2 regions of the Streptomyces sp. NPDC034111 genome follow, and region 1 is predicted to be linked to the other one. Evidence: riboswitches for the same ligand, from Rfam matches in the RefSeq annotation. Region 1 holds a riboswitch; the other holds the start of a gene.
The links. A riboswitch is a leader RNA that binds a small molecule or an ion and turns the genes downstream of it on or off. The one in region 1 is predicted to bind glycine.
Positions count from the first base shown of each region.

Region 2: it holds a riboswitch for glycine, as region 1 does, so the genes downstream of both, gcvT (glycine cleavage system aminomethyltransferase GcvT) here and gcvP (aminomethyl-transferring glycine dehydrogenase) in region 1, are expected to answer to the same signal.

Region 1 covers NZ_JBVIST010000016.1:170,991-178,034, forward strand. The annotation lists gene ACZ55A_RS28645 (hypothetical protein) at 120-707, shown strand; gene ACZ55A_RS28650 (DUF5999 family protein) at 1,047-1,241, shown strand; gene gcvP (aminomethyl-transferring glycine dehydrogenase) at 1,344-4,229, opposite strand; glycine riboswitch at 4,417-4,514, opposite strand; gene ACZ55A_RS28660 (PRC-barrel domain-containing protein) at 4,629-5,033, shown strand; gene ACZ55A_RS28665 (DNA polymerase IV) at 4,922-6,394, opposite strand; gene ACZ55A_RS28670 (MerR family transcriptional regulator) at 6,462-7,044, opposite strand, start outside.
Region 2 covers NZ_JBVIST010000024.1:39-7,082, forward strand. The annotation lists gene gcvH (glycine cleavage system protein GcvH) at 97-474, opposite strand; gene gcvT (glycine cleavage system aminomethyltransferase GcvT) at 604-1,731, opposite strand; glycine riboswitch at 1,765-1,882, opposite strand; glycine riboswitch at 1,883-1,978, opposite strand; gene ACZ55A_RS33480 (AAA family ATPase) at 2,191-2,919, shown strand; gene ACZ55A_RS33485 (enhanced serine sensitivity protein SseB) at 3,079-3,885, shown strand; gene ACZ55A_RS33490 (enhanced serine sensitivity protein SseB C-terminal domain-containing protein) at 3,946-4,746, shown strand; gene ACZ55A_RS33495 (ABC transporter permease) at 5,179-6,177, shown strand; gene ACZ55A_RS33500 (ABC transporter substrate-binding protein) at 6,266-7,044, shown strand, end outside.

The DNA.
Region 1 (7,044 bases):
AAGCCCTGACCCGCGCCGGGCCGCCGCCCCCCGCCGGCCACGCTCTGGCCCCGCCCGCAAACAGCGTCGTTTGCACCTGCCACGCTCCACCGTGTCTCCGAAGTGAGAGGCGACCCACCATGCCGCTGCATGTCTCCCCCACCCCTGCGCCCGCCCTGCGCAGCGTTCTGACCGCCCTCGGCTCGCCGACCGCCGTCCGTGAGGCCCCCGTCCCCGCGCTGCGCGCCCATCAGGGCCCGCTCAGCCCCGACCACCCGCTGCCCTTCCACGTGTGGGACGACATCAGCAGGGCCGGTGGCACCCCGCAGACCCGGCTGGCCGGCTGGAGCTTTCTGGTCCGCGGCGGGGAGCGGGCGGTGGCGACCGCCGAGGCGATGCTCACCGCGGACGGCTGGACCTTCGCCCGCTTCTGCGGCGGCCCCTACGTCGCCTCGACCGAGCAGGCGCTGGCACAGGCCGAGGCGCTGAGCGTGCCCTGTCAGCCGCGGCTGCTGTCCGTGCCCGAGCTGTACATGCTCACCCTCTGGCTGCATCACGACCTCGACGCCGACGGCGCCGAGGGGATGCCCGCGCCCGGTGATCTGCTGGTGCCGCTGGCGCCCGCCCCGCCGGGGATCGCCGCCCACCGCCCGCACCGCGTCGCCGACCTGCTCCCCCGGCTCACCCTGCGCCTCTCCCCCGCCCCACTGCTGCGCGAACCGGCCTGACCCGGCGCGCCGGCGGCATACCCCGTACGCCCGCACGGCGCATCCCGGCCCGCAAGAGCGTGCCCCGCGGCCCCTTCCGGCCGCGGGGCGCTCTGCCGCCCTCACCCGCCCGGCCTAGCCCGCGGATACCACTCCCAACCCCTTTGGGAAGGAGTGCAATTGGAAGCAACCGCCCGCACGGGTGACGCGTCGATATCGAGTGAGTACCGCTGCTGCGAAATCCCTGCGGAATCCCGTCCGTAGGGCAACACTGGAACCGACCGATGAAACGGGGGAGCGGCCATGACCACCTCGTCGAGCCGCACGACGTTCACCACACCGCAGCGAAAGACAACTTCCATGTGTCAGCACCAACCGCCCTGCCCGTCAGCAGACTCCACCGACCGGGAGGCTGCACACCTTGTGGCGCACCACCCGGAGCAGGGCTGGAGCCTGCTCTGCAACGGCGTCCTGCTCTTCGAGGACACCGGTGAGCTGCTGCCGGACGGGCAGGTCATCGCCCCGCACCGGACCCGGGCCACCGCAGCGGCCTGATCCGCGAGCGTCCGGCACGTACCACAGGGCCCCCGGCAGATCTGCCGAGGGCCCTTGATGTTGCCCGGACGGGTCAATGGTGCCCGGACGGGTCAGTGCTGCTCAGTTGTCGTACTCGTCCAGCGGCGGGCAGGAGCAGACGAGGTTACGGTCACCGAAGGCGCCGTCGATCCGGCGCACCGGCGGCCAGTACTTCTCCGCCGCCTCGACACCGGCCGGGAAGACGGCCTCCTCCCGGCTGTAGGGGTGGGTCCAGTCGCCGCCGAGCGACGCCGCGGTGTGCGGGGCGTTGCGCAGCGGGTTGTCGTCCTTGTCCCACTCCCCCGAGCCGACCTTCTCGATCTCCGCGCGGATGGCGATCATCGCGTCGCAGAACCGGTCCAGCTCGTCCAGGTCCTCACTCTCGGTCGGCTCGATCATCAGCGTGCCGGCCACCGGGAAGGACATCGTCGGCGCGTGGAAGCCGTAGTCGATGAGCCGCTTGGCGACATCGTCGATGCTCACGCCGGTCGCCTTGGTCAGCGGCCGGACGTCGATGATGCACTCGTGCGCGACCAGGCCGCCGGGGCCGGTGTAGAGCACGGGGTAGTGCGGTTCCAGGCGCTTGGCGATGTAGTTGGCGCTCAGTACCGCCACCTGGGTGGCGCGCTTGAGGCCTTCCCCGCCCATGAGGCGGACGTACGCCCAGGAGATCGGCAGGATGCCGGCCGAGCCCCACGGAGCCGCGGAGATCGGTCCGACGCCCGTCTCGGGGCCCGCTGCGGGCTGCAACGGGTGGTTGGGCAGGTACGGCGCCAGGTGGGCGCGTACGCCGACCGGGCCGACACCGGGGCCGCCGCCGCCGTGCGGGATGCAGAAGGTCTTGTGCAGGTTCAGGTGCGAGACATCGCCGCCGAACTTGCCGGGCTCGGCGAGGCCGACCAGCGCGTTGAGGTTGGCGCCGTCCACGTAGACCTGGCCGCCGGCCTCGTGCACCGCGGCGCAGATCTGGGTGATGTGCTCCTCGAACACGCCGTGCGTGGACGGGTAGGTGACCATCAGGACCGCGAGCTCGTCACGGTGCTTCTCGATCTTGGCGTGCAGATCGTCGGCGTCGACCTCGCCGTCCTCGCCGGTCTTGACGACGACGACCTTCATCCCGGCCATCACGGCGCTGGCGGCGTTGGTGCCGTGCGCCGAAGAGGGGATCAGGCAGACGGTGCGCTGCTCGTCACCGTTGGCGCGGTGGTAGGCGCGGACGGCCAGCAGACCGGCCAGCTCGCCCTGCGATCCGGCGTTCGGCTGGATGGAGACCTTGTCGTAGCCGGTGACGGTGGCCAGCCGCTCCTCCAGCTCCTGGATCAGCGTGAGGTAGCCCTCGGCCTGGTCGGCCGGTGCGAAGGGGTGCAGCTGGCCGAACGCGGGCCAGGTGACCGGCTCCATCTCGGTGGTGGCGTTCAGCTTCATGGTGCAGGAGCCGAGCGGGATCATGCCCCGGTCCAGTGCGTAGTCCTTGTCCGCGAGGGTGCGCAGGTAGCGCAGCATCGCGGTCTCGGAGCGGTACTGGTGGAAGACCGGGTGGGCGAGGTAGTCGTCGCTGCGCAGCAGCGTCTGCGGCAGCGTGTCGGCGGCGGTCGCGTCCAGCTGCTCGACATCGCCCTGCACGCCGAAGGCGCTCCAGACGCCGGCCAGCTGCGCGCGTCCGGTGGTCTCGTCGCAGGCGATGCCGACCAGGTCGGCGTCGACCTGCCGGAGGTTGATACCGGCCTCGCGGGCGGCGGCGACGACCTCGGCGGCCCGGCCGGGCACCCGGGCGGTCAGGGTGTCGAAGTACGCGTCGTGGACGATCTCCACGCCGCCGGCCCGCAGGCCCTCGGCGAGCACCGTGGCGTAGCGGTGGGTGCGCCGGGCGATGGTCCGCAGGCCCTCGGGACCGTGGTAGACGGCGTACATGCCGGCCATGACGGCGAGCAGCACCTGCGCGGTGCAGATGTTGCTGGTGGCCTTCTCACGGCGGATGTGCTGCTCACGGGTCTGGAGCGCGAGACGGTAGGCCTTGTTGCCGTCGGCGTCGACGGAGACGCCCACCAGGCGGCCGGGCAGGCTGCGGGCGAACTGCTCGCGTACGGCCATGAAGCCGGCGTGCGGTCCGCCGAAGCCCATCGGGACGCCGAAGCGCTGGGTGGTGCCGACGGCGATGTCCGCGCCGAGCTCGCCGGGCGAGGTCAGCAGCGTCAGGGCGAGCAGATCGGCGGCCACGGTGACGATCGCGCCCAGCTCATGGGCCTGCTCGATGACGGCACGCGGGTCGCGCACCGCGCCGGAGGCGCCAGGGTACTGGAGCAGCACGCCGAAGACGCCACGCTCGGCGATCTCGGCGGGGATGCCGTCGGACAGGTCCGCGACGACGACCTCGACGCCGGTCGGCTCGGCGCGGGTCTCGATCACGGCGATGGTCTGCGGCAGACAGTCGGCGTCGACCAGGAAGACGCCCTGCTTGACCTTGCCGACCCGGCGGGCCAGCGACATCGCCTCGGCGGCGGCGGTGCCCTCGTCCAGCAGGGAGGCGCCGGAGGTCGGCAGGCCGGTGAGGTCGGCCACCACCGTCTGGAAGTTCAGCAGCGCCTCCAGGCGGCCCTGCGAGATCTCCGGCTGGTAGGGGGTGTACGCGGTGTACCAGGCCGGGTTCTCCATGACGTTGCGCAGGATCACCGGCGGGGTGAACGTGCCGTAGTAGCCCAGGCCGATCATGGACGACAGCACCTGGTTGCGCTCCGCCAGGCCGTGCAGCTCCTGGAGGACCTCGGCCTCGGTACGCGCCTGCGGCAGGCCGAGCGCCTCCGCGCTCTTGATCACGTCGGGGACCGCGGTGGCGGTGAGCTCGTCCAGCGACCCGAAACCGACGTGCGCGAGCATCTTGGCCTGCGCCTCGTGGTCGGGGCCGATGTGCCGGTGCTCGAAGGGGATGCCGCGTTCAAGCTCGGTCAAGGAGATGCGATTGGTGGTCATCTGCGGGGGCCTCCTGGTCGTACGACCTACGAGGGGCACCACGGCGCGGGTGCCCGGACGGCCTCCCCCTCTGTCATCTCAACCTGAGAGCTTCACCGGGCCGCACAAGGCGGACCGGCTTTCACCGTCGGTGAGGAGGGGTCCCGGTGCTGTGCCTTCCGTGGCCCGCCCTGCTTTCCAGAGTGACCTCGTCCATGCGGTACGTGTGCCTGAGAGATTCCGGGGAGGATTTGCTCCTTCGGCGCCCTGGTCGCGAACGACAAAGGACTCTCCCGCATGGGGTCTGCGGCCATTGGCCAGCCTACCAGCGCACCACTCGCAGGATCCTTCGAGTGGCCAGGGCATGAAATGTGCCGTTTGGTAGTTGTCACAGGGCAGTTGCGACCAATTGGAGGGGCCGTGCAAACCGATATCGATCCCCGGAGCCTGATCGGCCGCAAAGCGTTCGACCGTAACGGCGCGAAAATAGGCACGATCGACGAGGTCTACCTCGACGACGCCACGGGGGAACCGGAGTGGGCGGCCGTACGCACCGGACTCTTCGGCCGGGATGCGTTCGTTCCCCTGGAGCCCAGCAAAATGGTCGGTGAGGGCCTGCACATCCCCTACGACCGCAAGCTGATCAAGGACGCCCCTGACTTCGGCGTGGGCCGCCATCTCTCCCCCGAGCAGGAGCTTCAGCTCTACCACCACTACCGGCTGGATATCTCCTCGCCGGAACCGGACACCGGCTCGGTGTCCTCCGGCAACTCGGGCGGCGCCGACGACAAGGACTTCGGCAAGATCGCCGGCTCGGACGACTGAGCGCCTTCCGGCCCTCCGCCCACCAGCGGCAGTGGTTCACCCGGCCGCAGCGCCGGGTCCTCGACGGCAAAGGTCCGCACCCTCCCCGGTGCGGACCACGGCGTCTCGAAGCGTACGGTCACTCTGCCCACCCCGCTCCCCTGCACCCAGCCGGCGCCGTACTCGTCGTGCACCACGTCGAGCCCCGGGTGCCAGCGCCGCGGCCGCTCCTCCTCGCGCTCACCGCCGCCGGCGTCCTCCCCGGCGGGCTCCGGTGCGGCCTTCGCCAGCTCCTCGGCCTCCCGCTCCGTCGCCAGCTGCGCGAAGAGATCCTCCTGGGTGAAGTCGGCCAGCCCGCTGATGCCCACGCCCAGCAGCCGCACGCCGCCTGTGGTGTCCACCAGATCCAGCAGGCGGACCGCGGCCTCCCGGATGACCGCGGGATCGTCGGTGGGCCCGCGCAGCGTGTCGGAGCGGGTCAGCGTCGAGAAGTCGTAGTTGCGGACCTTGATGACCACCGTGCGCCCTGAGCGCCCCGCCTCGCGCAGCCGGTGGACGCAGCGGTCGGCCAGCCGCAGCACCTCGGTGCGCACCCGCGTCCGGTCGGTCAGATCGACCTCGAAGGTGTCCTCCACCGAGATGGACTTGGCATCCCGCTCGGCCACCACGGGACGGTCGTCCTGGCCCAGCGCCATCGCATACAGCCCCGCGCCATGAGCCTTGCCCAGCAGCCGCACCAGCTCCGCCTCACCGGCCTCCGCGGTCTCCGCGACGGTGTGGATCCCGGCCCGGCGCAGCGTCTCGGCCGTCGCGGGGCCCACCCCGGGCAGTGTCCGTACCGGCATCGGCCCCAGCAGCTCTCGCTCGGTGCCCGGCTCGATCACCACCAGGCCGTTCGGCTTGGCCGCCTCCGAGGCGATCTTCGCGAGCATCTTGGCGCCGGCCAGTCCCACCGAACCCGTCAGGCCCGTTTGCGACCGGATGTCGCGCCGCAGCTGCTCCCCCACGGCCCGTACGGCTTCCGTCTCCGTCGGCACCCCGCCCGCCTCCAGGTCCACGAAGGCCTCGTCCAGGCTCAGCGGCTCCACGAGCGGCGACAGCTCGTGCAGCAGCTCCATCACGCGTTCACTCACCTGGCGGTAGAGGGTGAAGCGGGGACTGAGGTAGGCGGCGTTGGGGCACAGCCGGCGCGCCTGGGCCGTGGGCATCGCGGAGCGGATCCCGAAGACCCGGGCCTCGTACGACGCCGTGGCGACGACCCCCCGCGGACCGATCCCGCCGACCACGACCGGCTTGCCGCGCAGGCTCGGCTTGGCCGCCTGCTCGGCGGCCGCGTAGAACGCATCCATGTCCAGATGCAGAATCGTCGGCGCGGCTCTCACATCTCCGATGCTGCCGCATGGCACTGACAATCGACCCGATGCCGGGCCGGTGACCGGGTACGGAGGCTCAGCCAGCCCGGTTGCGCCGCCGCGCCAGCTCGTCGTGCGGGTTCTTCCCGACCAGTGTCTCGCCGGTGTCCACGCGCTCCCCGTGGAGCTGTGACAGCGCGCCCTCCACGTCCCGCCAGACCACGCCGACCGCGATGCCGAAGACGCCCTGACCGCCCTGGAGCAGATCGACGACCTGGTCGGGCGAGGTGCACTCGTAGACCGTGGCGCCATCGCTCATCAGCGTCATCCGCGTCAGATCCGCCAGCCCCCGCGCACGCAGGTGCTGGACGGCGGTGCGGATGTTCTGTAGCGACACCCCGGTGTCCAGCAGCCGCTTGACGATCTTCAGGACGACGACGTCCCGGAAGCTGTAGAGCCGCTGGGTGCCCGAGCCGTATGCCGGCCGGATGCTGGGCTCGACCAGGCCCGTACGGGCCCAGTAGTCGAGCTGCCGGTAGGTGATGCCCGCTGCCGCACAGGCGGTCGGGCCGCGATAGCCGATGTTCTGGGCCTCGCAGTCCCCCGACACCGCCGCGGCGGGTGCCGGGGCATGGTTCGCCGTCGCGCCCGCGTGGAGCGGCAACGCCCCTTCCGCCGCC
Region 2 (7,044 bases), on a different contig from region 1:
GCAGCTCGGCATCGACGGCGGCGGCGACGTCGGGGTCGAGCTCATGGAGGGAGCTGTTGAGAATCGACATGAGTCTTTCCTGGGGAGAGGGGGTGGTCAGCTCTGGATGAAGGCGGCGTACTCGTCGGCCGACAGCAGCTCGCCCGGCTCGCCGCTGATCTTCACCTTGAACAGCCAACCGCCCTCGAACGGGGCGGAGTTCACCAGCGAAGGGTCGTTGACGACGTCCTCGTTGATCTCGATGATCTCGCCGTCCACGGGCGCGTAGAGGTCGCTGACCGACTTGGTCGACTCCAGCTCACCGCAGGTCTCGCCCGCCGTGATCGTCGAGCCGACCTCAGGAAGGTCCACGTACACCACGTCGCCGAGCGCGTTGGCCGCGTGCTCGGTGATGCCGACCGTCGAGACGCCGTCCTCGGCGCCCGACAGCCACTCGTGCTCCTTGCTGTAGCGCAGCTGCTGGGGGTTGCTCATGGCTCGATTCTCCTGTACGCGAGGGTGTGATCGTGAATGGGGGCACCTCCCGGACGAAGTCCGGGGGAGCGTCTTGCACAGTGAGACGCGCGGGGGCGCGCCGCTGCCCGGTCCGCCGTGCGGGAACCGTTACTTCTGCCGCTTGTAGAAGGGCAGGGCGACGACCTCGTACGGCTCATGGCTTCCACGGATGTCCACGCAGACACCCTCGGTGCCCGGTGTGGCGTAGGCCGCATCGACGTAGGCGATGGCGATCGGCTTGCCGAGCGTGGGGGAGGGGGCCCCGGAGGTGACCTCGCCGATGACCGTGCCGTCGGCGGTGACGACGGAGTAGCCGGCGCGCGGCACCCGGCGGCCCTCGGCGATCAGACCGACCAGCTTGCGCGGCGGGCTGGTCTCGGCGCGCTCGGCGGCCGCCGTCAGCGCGTCGCGGCCCACGAAGGCACCGTTGTTGGTGGTCTTCTCGAACTTCACCACCCGGCCCAGGCCCGCGTCGAACGGCGTGGTCGCGGTGGTCAGCTCATGCCCGTACAGCGGCATGCCCGCCTCCAGGCGCAGCGTGTCGCGGCAGGACAGGCCGCAGGGGACCAGACCGGCGTCCTTGCCGGCCTCGGTCAGCGCCTCCCAGAGGGCGACCGCGTCCGCCGGCCGGACGAACAGCTCGAAGCCGTCCTCGCCGGTGTACCCCGTACGGGCGATCAGCGCCTGGACACCGGCGACCGTGCCCGGCAGGCCCGCGTAGTACTTCAGACCGTCCAGGTCGGCGTCCGTCACCTTCTTGAGGATGCCGGGGGACTCCGGGCCCTGCACCGCGATCAGCGCGTAGGCGTCCCGGTCGTCGCGGATCGCGGCGTCGAAGCCGCCCGCGCGGGAGGTCAGCGCGTCCAGCACCACCTGGGCGTTGGAGGCGTTGGCGACGACCATGTACTCCTCGTCGGCGAGGCGGTAGACGATCAGGTCGTCGAGGATGCCGCCCTCGGCCTCACAGATCATGGTGTAGCGGGCGCGGCCGGTCTTGAGGGCGCCGATGTTGCCGACCAGCGCGTAGTCGAGGAGAGCGCCGGCCTGCGGGCCGGTGACGGTGATCTCGCCCATGTGGGAGAGGTCGAAGAGGCCGGCGCGGGTGCGGACGGCGACATGTTCGTCGCGCTCGCTGCTGTAGCGCAGCGGCATGTCCCAGCCGGCGAAGTCGGTCATGGTGGCGCCGAGCGCGCGATGGGTGGCATCCAGCGCGGTGCGGCGGGGGGCATCAGTCATGGTTCTGGGCTCCCAGGCATGGGTGACAAGACGTTCTCCCCATCTGTCATCGGAACCTGAGAGGTTCACCGGGATCCCGCGAACGGACCCGGTTTGCACCTTGGGTGGAGCCGCCCCTTCAGCCGGGCAGTGGCTCGCTTTTCAGATCTGCCTCGCCCGCGCGGTATAGGGGCCTGAGAGATTCAAGGGAGGACTTGCTCCTTCGGCGCCCCGCCGTGGCGGCCGGGGACTCTCCCGCGCGGATTCAAGCGGCCGGTATGGAGTTGGCGGTGCACGGGTGAAACGGGATGTGCACGTGGCGGCCACATCATTGCACGGGATCGCCCGGGGGAGGAGTCCCGGTCGCCGTCCCGTTCCCGACGTGGGCGGATCGGGATGCACCTTGATGAGCATTACCTTTTCTTGACACTCTGCGGGTAAGGGACGGACTCAGGCCGGACCGGAATGGACGGGGAGGCGATCACGGTGCACAGGGACGCGGCATTCGCGGCCACATCAGGGGCCGTACCGCCGGACACCGCGCCGGTGGCGGCCCCCGCCGTGCGCCGGACCGGCCGGCGGCGGCACTCCGTCGTACGGCCCGGGCGCAGCGACCGGGTCGTGGACCTGCGCGGCGAGGGGCGCGCCGGGAGCACCGCCGAGCTGCGGTTCCCGGCCGGTGACCTGGTCGTGGTCTCCGGTCTGCCGGGCAGCGGCAAGAGCACCCTGATGCACCGGGTGGTGCCGCCGCTGGACGGTCGCGGCGCCGTGGTGCACCGGATCGATTCGCAGGACGTACGTGAGCACTGGGAGCGCGGCAGGCTGCGCCGGCTGCCGTACGGCCTGTACCGCCCGCTGGTACGGGCCGCGCACTATCTGGCGCTGGGCAGGGCGCTGCGCTCCGGCGACAGCGTGGTGGTGCACGACTGCGGGTCGCTGTCGTGGGTGCGCCGCTGGATCGCGTGGTCGGCCGGGCGCCGTGGCCGCGGGCTGCATCTGCTGCTGCTCGATGTTCCGCCGGAGGTGGCGCGCTCCGGGCAGGAGGCGCGTGGCCGCGGGGTGTCGGGGTACGCCTTCGGCCGGCACCTGAGGGCGGTGGGACGGCTGGTCGGCGCGGCGGAGTCGGCCGCGCTGCCGAAGGGGTTCGGCTCGGCGGTACTTCTCGACCGCCGGTCGGCGAGCGCCCTGGAGACGCTCAGCTTCCACTGAGCGGAACCCCACTGAGTGGACCGAGTGGACCACTGGGTGGACCGCTGAGCGGACCGCCATTTCCGGCCACCTCGCGGACCCGGCCCCGTACGGTCCGCCCCGGACCTTCTCGTCTAGGGTCTTTGGCCAGGTAGCGCGGTTTGGAACGGGTGGATGCAGATGAACTTTCCGGAGCAGGGGATTCCGCAACTGGCATGGCCGGCGAACGAGCTCGAAGAGGTGCTGGCCGCGTCGGTCGGGCACCCGGGCGCCGGCGGCCGGATCGTCGAGGTGCTGGGCCGCAGCCGGCTGTGGGTGCCGCTGCCCAACGGCGGCGGCCCGGAGAGCGCGGGCCTCGGTGCCCGCGGCCTGGATCTGCCCACCGTCGAGATCGGCGGTGCGGCCTATGTCCCCGTCTACAGCTCCGAGCAGGAGTTTCTGCGGGTCGTCGGCTCGCATATGTCCTTCACCGTGGCCCCGGCCCGGGAGTTCGCCCGCGGACTGCCGCCGACGATCGGGATCGCGGTCAACCCGGACGGCACGGTCGGCGTACCGCTTCCGCCGCCCGCGGTGGCCGAATTGTGCCGGGAGGGACGTCCAGGACCTCAGGAATCCACCGGACTGCCGAGCGGCGGACGGGTGCGGCTCTTCGAACCGGACTGGCAGGACGAGCCGGTGGACTTCCTGGCCGCAGCCGGACTGGAGTTCTCCGGTGCCGGAATTGTCCTGAGTGCCCGGCGTGCCCTGGCTAGTGTCGAGGGCGACACGCCCGCGCTGTTCGTCGGTGTTCAGGTCGCCGCGGCACCCGCCGCGCTGCACGACGGCAGCGCCCGCGCGACGGTGCTCACGGCCCTCGGACGTGCGCTCGGCGCGGTACCGGTGCCCTGGCCGGTGCAGCTGGTGATGCTCGATCTCGCCCTCGGCGACCCGGTCGCCGACTGGCTGCTGGAGCGCGTACGGCCCTTCTACTCTCGGGACCACTCGTAAGCTGGTTGGATGACGCGCGGGCGCACCCACACGTGCCCTGCCGAGAGAAGGGACGGACACGTGAGCGCGGGTGCGCATCAGGGGCCGGCGGCGGCCGGACAGCTGGAGCAGTTGCTGCAGCAGGTCTCGCCCGGCCGGTACGACGCCTATGAGGCGCTGCTGCATGCGCTCGCCGCGGGCCAGGTATGGATGCTGCTCTGGCACGGCCGGGCCGGTTCGCCCGAGGCGCAGTACGGAAACATGGAGGTCGACGGCCTCGGCTATGCGCCGTGTGTGACCTCCGCGCCCGAACTCGCCGCCTCCGGCTGGAACCGCGACCACGAGGTCGTCAGCGGCCTGGAGATCGCCGGTTCACTCTTCCCCGACCGCTGGGGGCTATGGCTCAATCCGCACTCTCCCGGCGGCGGGGTCGGCATCCCCTGGCTCGATCTGCGCCGGATCGCCGGCGGTCTCGACCGGCTGCCCGCCGGGCCGCTGCGGATCTCCGAACCGGTCATCGACATCCCGCAGTTCTACGCCCTGCTCGCGCAGAACGCCCACCGCACGCCCGCCGTCCGGTCCTTGCGCCGGGCCTGGGTGCAGCCCGCCCTCGGCGCCCCGTATCTGGCGATCGGGCTGGATCTGTACGACACCGGCCAACAAGCGGTGGATTCCGCCCGGTTGATGATCCAGCAGTCGATCGGCGCGGTTCCGGACGGCCTGCCGGTCTCCACGGTCGCGCTGAACGACGAGTACGACCCGGTCGGGATGTGGATGCGGGCTTCGGCGCGCCCGTTCTTCGACCGTGACGGCTACGCCCAGCCGCCGGGGCAGCCCGCCCCCGCGCCCTCGTACGGCTACGGCTACCCAAGGGCCTACTGACAGCCTGTCCCGCCCACCGGAGCGTGTCGCTCCGGTGTCGCCCCTGGGGCGAATTCGCCCTGTATTCCCCGCGGTTGAGGCGTACTCCCGCGGCCTCACGCCCCGCTCAGCCCGCACGTCTGTCCGTATAACGGAATGCCGTGGAGCACATCACAGTTACGCATCCTTTCCCGGTCAGGGCTGGTGACTGATCGCGAAGGGGATGAAGACTCCGGAAACAACAGGGCCTCGGTCCTTTGTACGAGCGTCATCGAGCGTCATCCCGCACGGCTTCGCGTGAACTTTCAGATTTCCGCAAGACCACCTTCCGCGACGCCCACCGGACTTGCACCGAATTGCACCATTGCTCCATTGCACCAGTGATGTGAATCAGGCCGCTACCGCGGCGGGCAAGTGGCCGGCCACCGTCGGCCGAGAGGGGTCAAAGGCACCGTGACCACACCGATCGAGACCACCGGGGCGGCTGCCGAGGCGCAGCCGGAAGCGGTGCTGAAAGGCGTGGAGGGCAAGCGCATCGAGGGGCGCTCGCTCGGTCAGATCGCATGGCTGCGCTTCCGGCGGGACAAGGTCGCGGTGGCGGGTGCCATCGTTGTCATCCTGCTCATCGTCATCGCCGCACTCTCCCGCCCCCTCCAGGCCCTGCTGGGCCTGGACCCGAACAGCCCCAACCAGTCGCTGATCGACCCCAACACCACGCTTCCCAAGGGGGACTTGGGCGGCATGAGCGGGGACCACCCGCTCGGTGTGGACCCCAAGTTCGGCCGCGATCTGCTCGCCCGGATTCTGGAGGGCTCCTGGGTGTCGCTGATCGTGGCGTTCGGCGCGACGCTGCTGTCGGTCGCTATCGGCACCGTCCTCGGGGTGGTCGCCGGCTTCTACCGCGGACGGGTGGACGCCTTCATCAGCCGGATGATGGACGTCTTCCTGGCCTTCCCGCTGCTGCTGTTCGCCATCGCGATCTCCGCCTCGCTCCAGGGCGGCGCCTTCGGCCTGGAGGGCCTGCCGCTGCACATCTCGGTGCTGATCTTCGTGATCGGCTTCTTCAACTGGCCGTACATGGGCCGGATCGTGCGCGCCCAGACGCTGTCGCTGCGGGAGAGGGAATTCGTGGACGCCGCCCGCGGCATGGGTGCGCGCGGGCCGTTCATCCTCTTCCGCGAGCTGCTGCCCAACCTGGTGGGGCCGATCATCGTCTACTCGACGCTGCTGATCCCCTCCAACATCCTCTTCGAGGCGGCGCTGAGCTTCCTTGGCGTCGGTATCCAGCCGCCCCAGGCGTCCTGGGGCGGCATGCTCAACCAGGCGGTCAAGTACTACGAGGTCGATCCGCAGTACATGATCGTCCCCGGCCTTGCGATCTTCGTCACCGTGCTCGCCTTCAACCTGCTCGGTGACGGTCTGAGGGACGCGCTGGACCCGCGCAGCCGCTGACGGCCCCGCCGGATATCCGACCAGACGCCTCATCTGCGTTTTTGAAGTTTCGACGTTTCTCGACTGAACGAAGGGGACACCGACCATCATGCGAAGGTCAGTTCCGGTCGCGGCGATAGCGGCCATCACCAGTGCGGGCCTTTTGCTGGCCGGCTGCAGCGGAGGCAAGGGCTCCTCGGACGGTTCGTCGGAGGCCAACGCCGCCACCAAGGGCATCGTCAACGCCTCGGACGAGAAGGGCGGCACGGTCACCTACGCGATCAGCGACGCCCCCGAGTCGTTCGACCCGGGCAACACCTACTACGCCTTCATCTACAACTTCAGCCGGCTCTACGCGCGCCCGCTGACCACCTTCAAGCCGGGCCCCGGCACCAAGGGCAACGAGCTGGTCCCGGACCTCGCCGAGTCGATGGGCAAGCCCAGCGACGGCGGCAAGACCTGGACGTACAAGCTCCGCAAGGGCGTCAAGTACGACGACGGCTCCACCGTGACCTCGCAGGACGTCAAGTACGCCGTCGAGCGCTCCAACTTCGCGCGTGACACGCTCTCGCTCGGCCCGAACTACTTCCAGCAGTTCCTCAAGGACAACGACGGCGGCTACAAGGGTCCGTACAAGGACAAGAGCAAGGCCGGCCTGAAGTCCATCGAGACGCCGGACGACCAGACGATCGTCTTCCACCTGAAGAAGCCGTTCGCCGAGTTCGACTACCTGGTCAGCGCCCCGCAGACGGCCCCGGTCCCGCAGGCCAAGGACAAGGGCGCGGACTACACCAAGTCCGTGCTCTCCACCGGCTCGTACAAGTTCCAGAGCTACGAGGAGGGCAAGCAGCTCACCCTCGTCCGTAACCCCCAGTGGTCCGCGAAGAC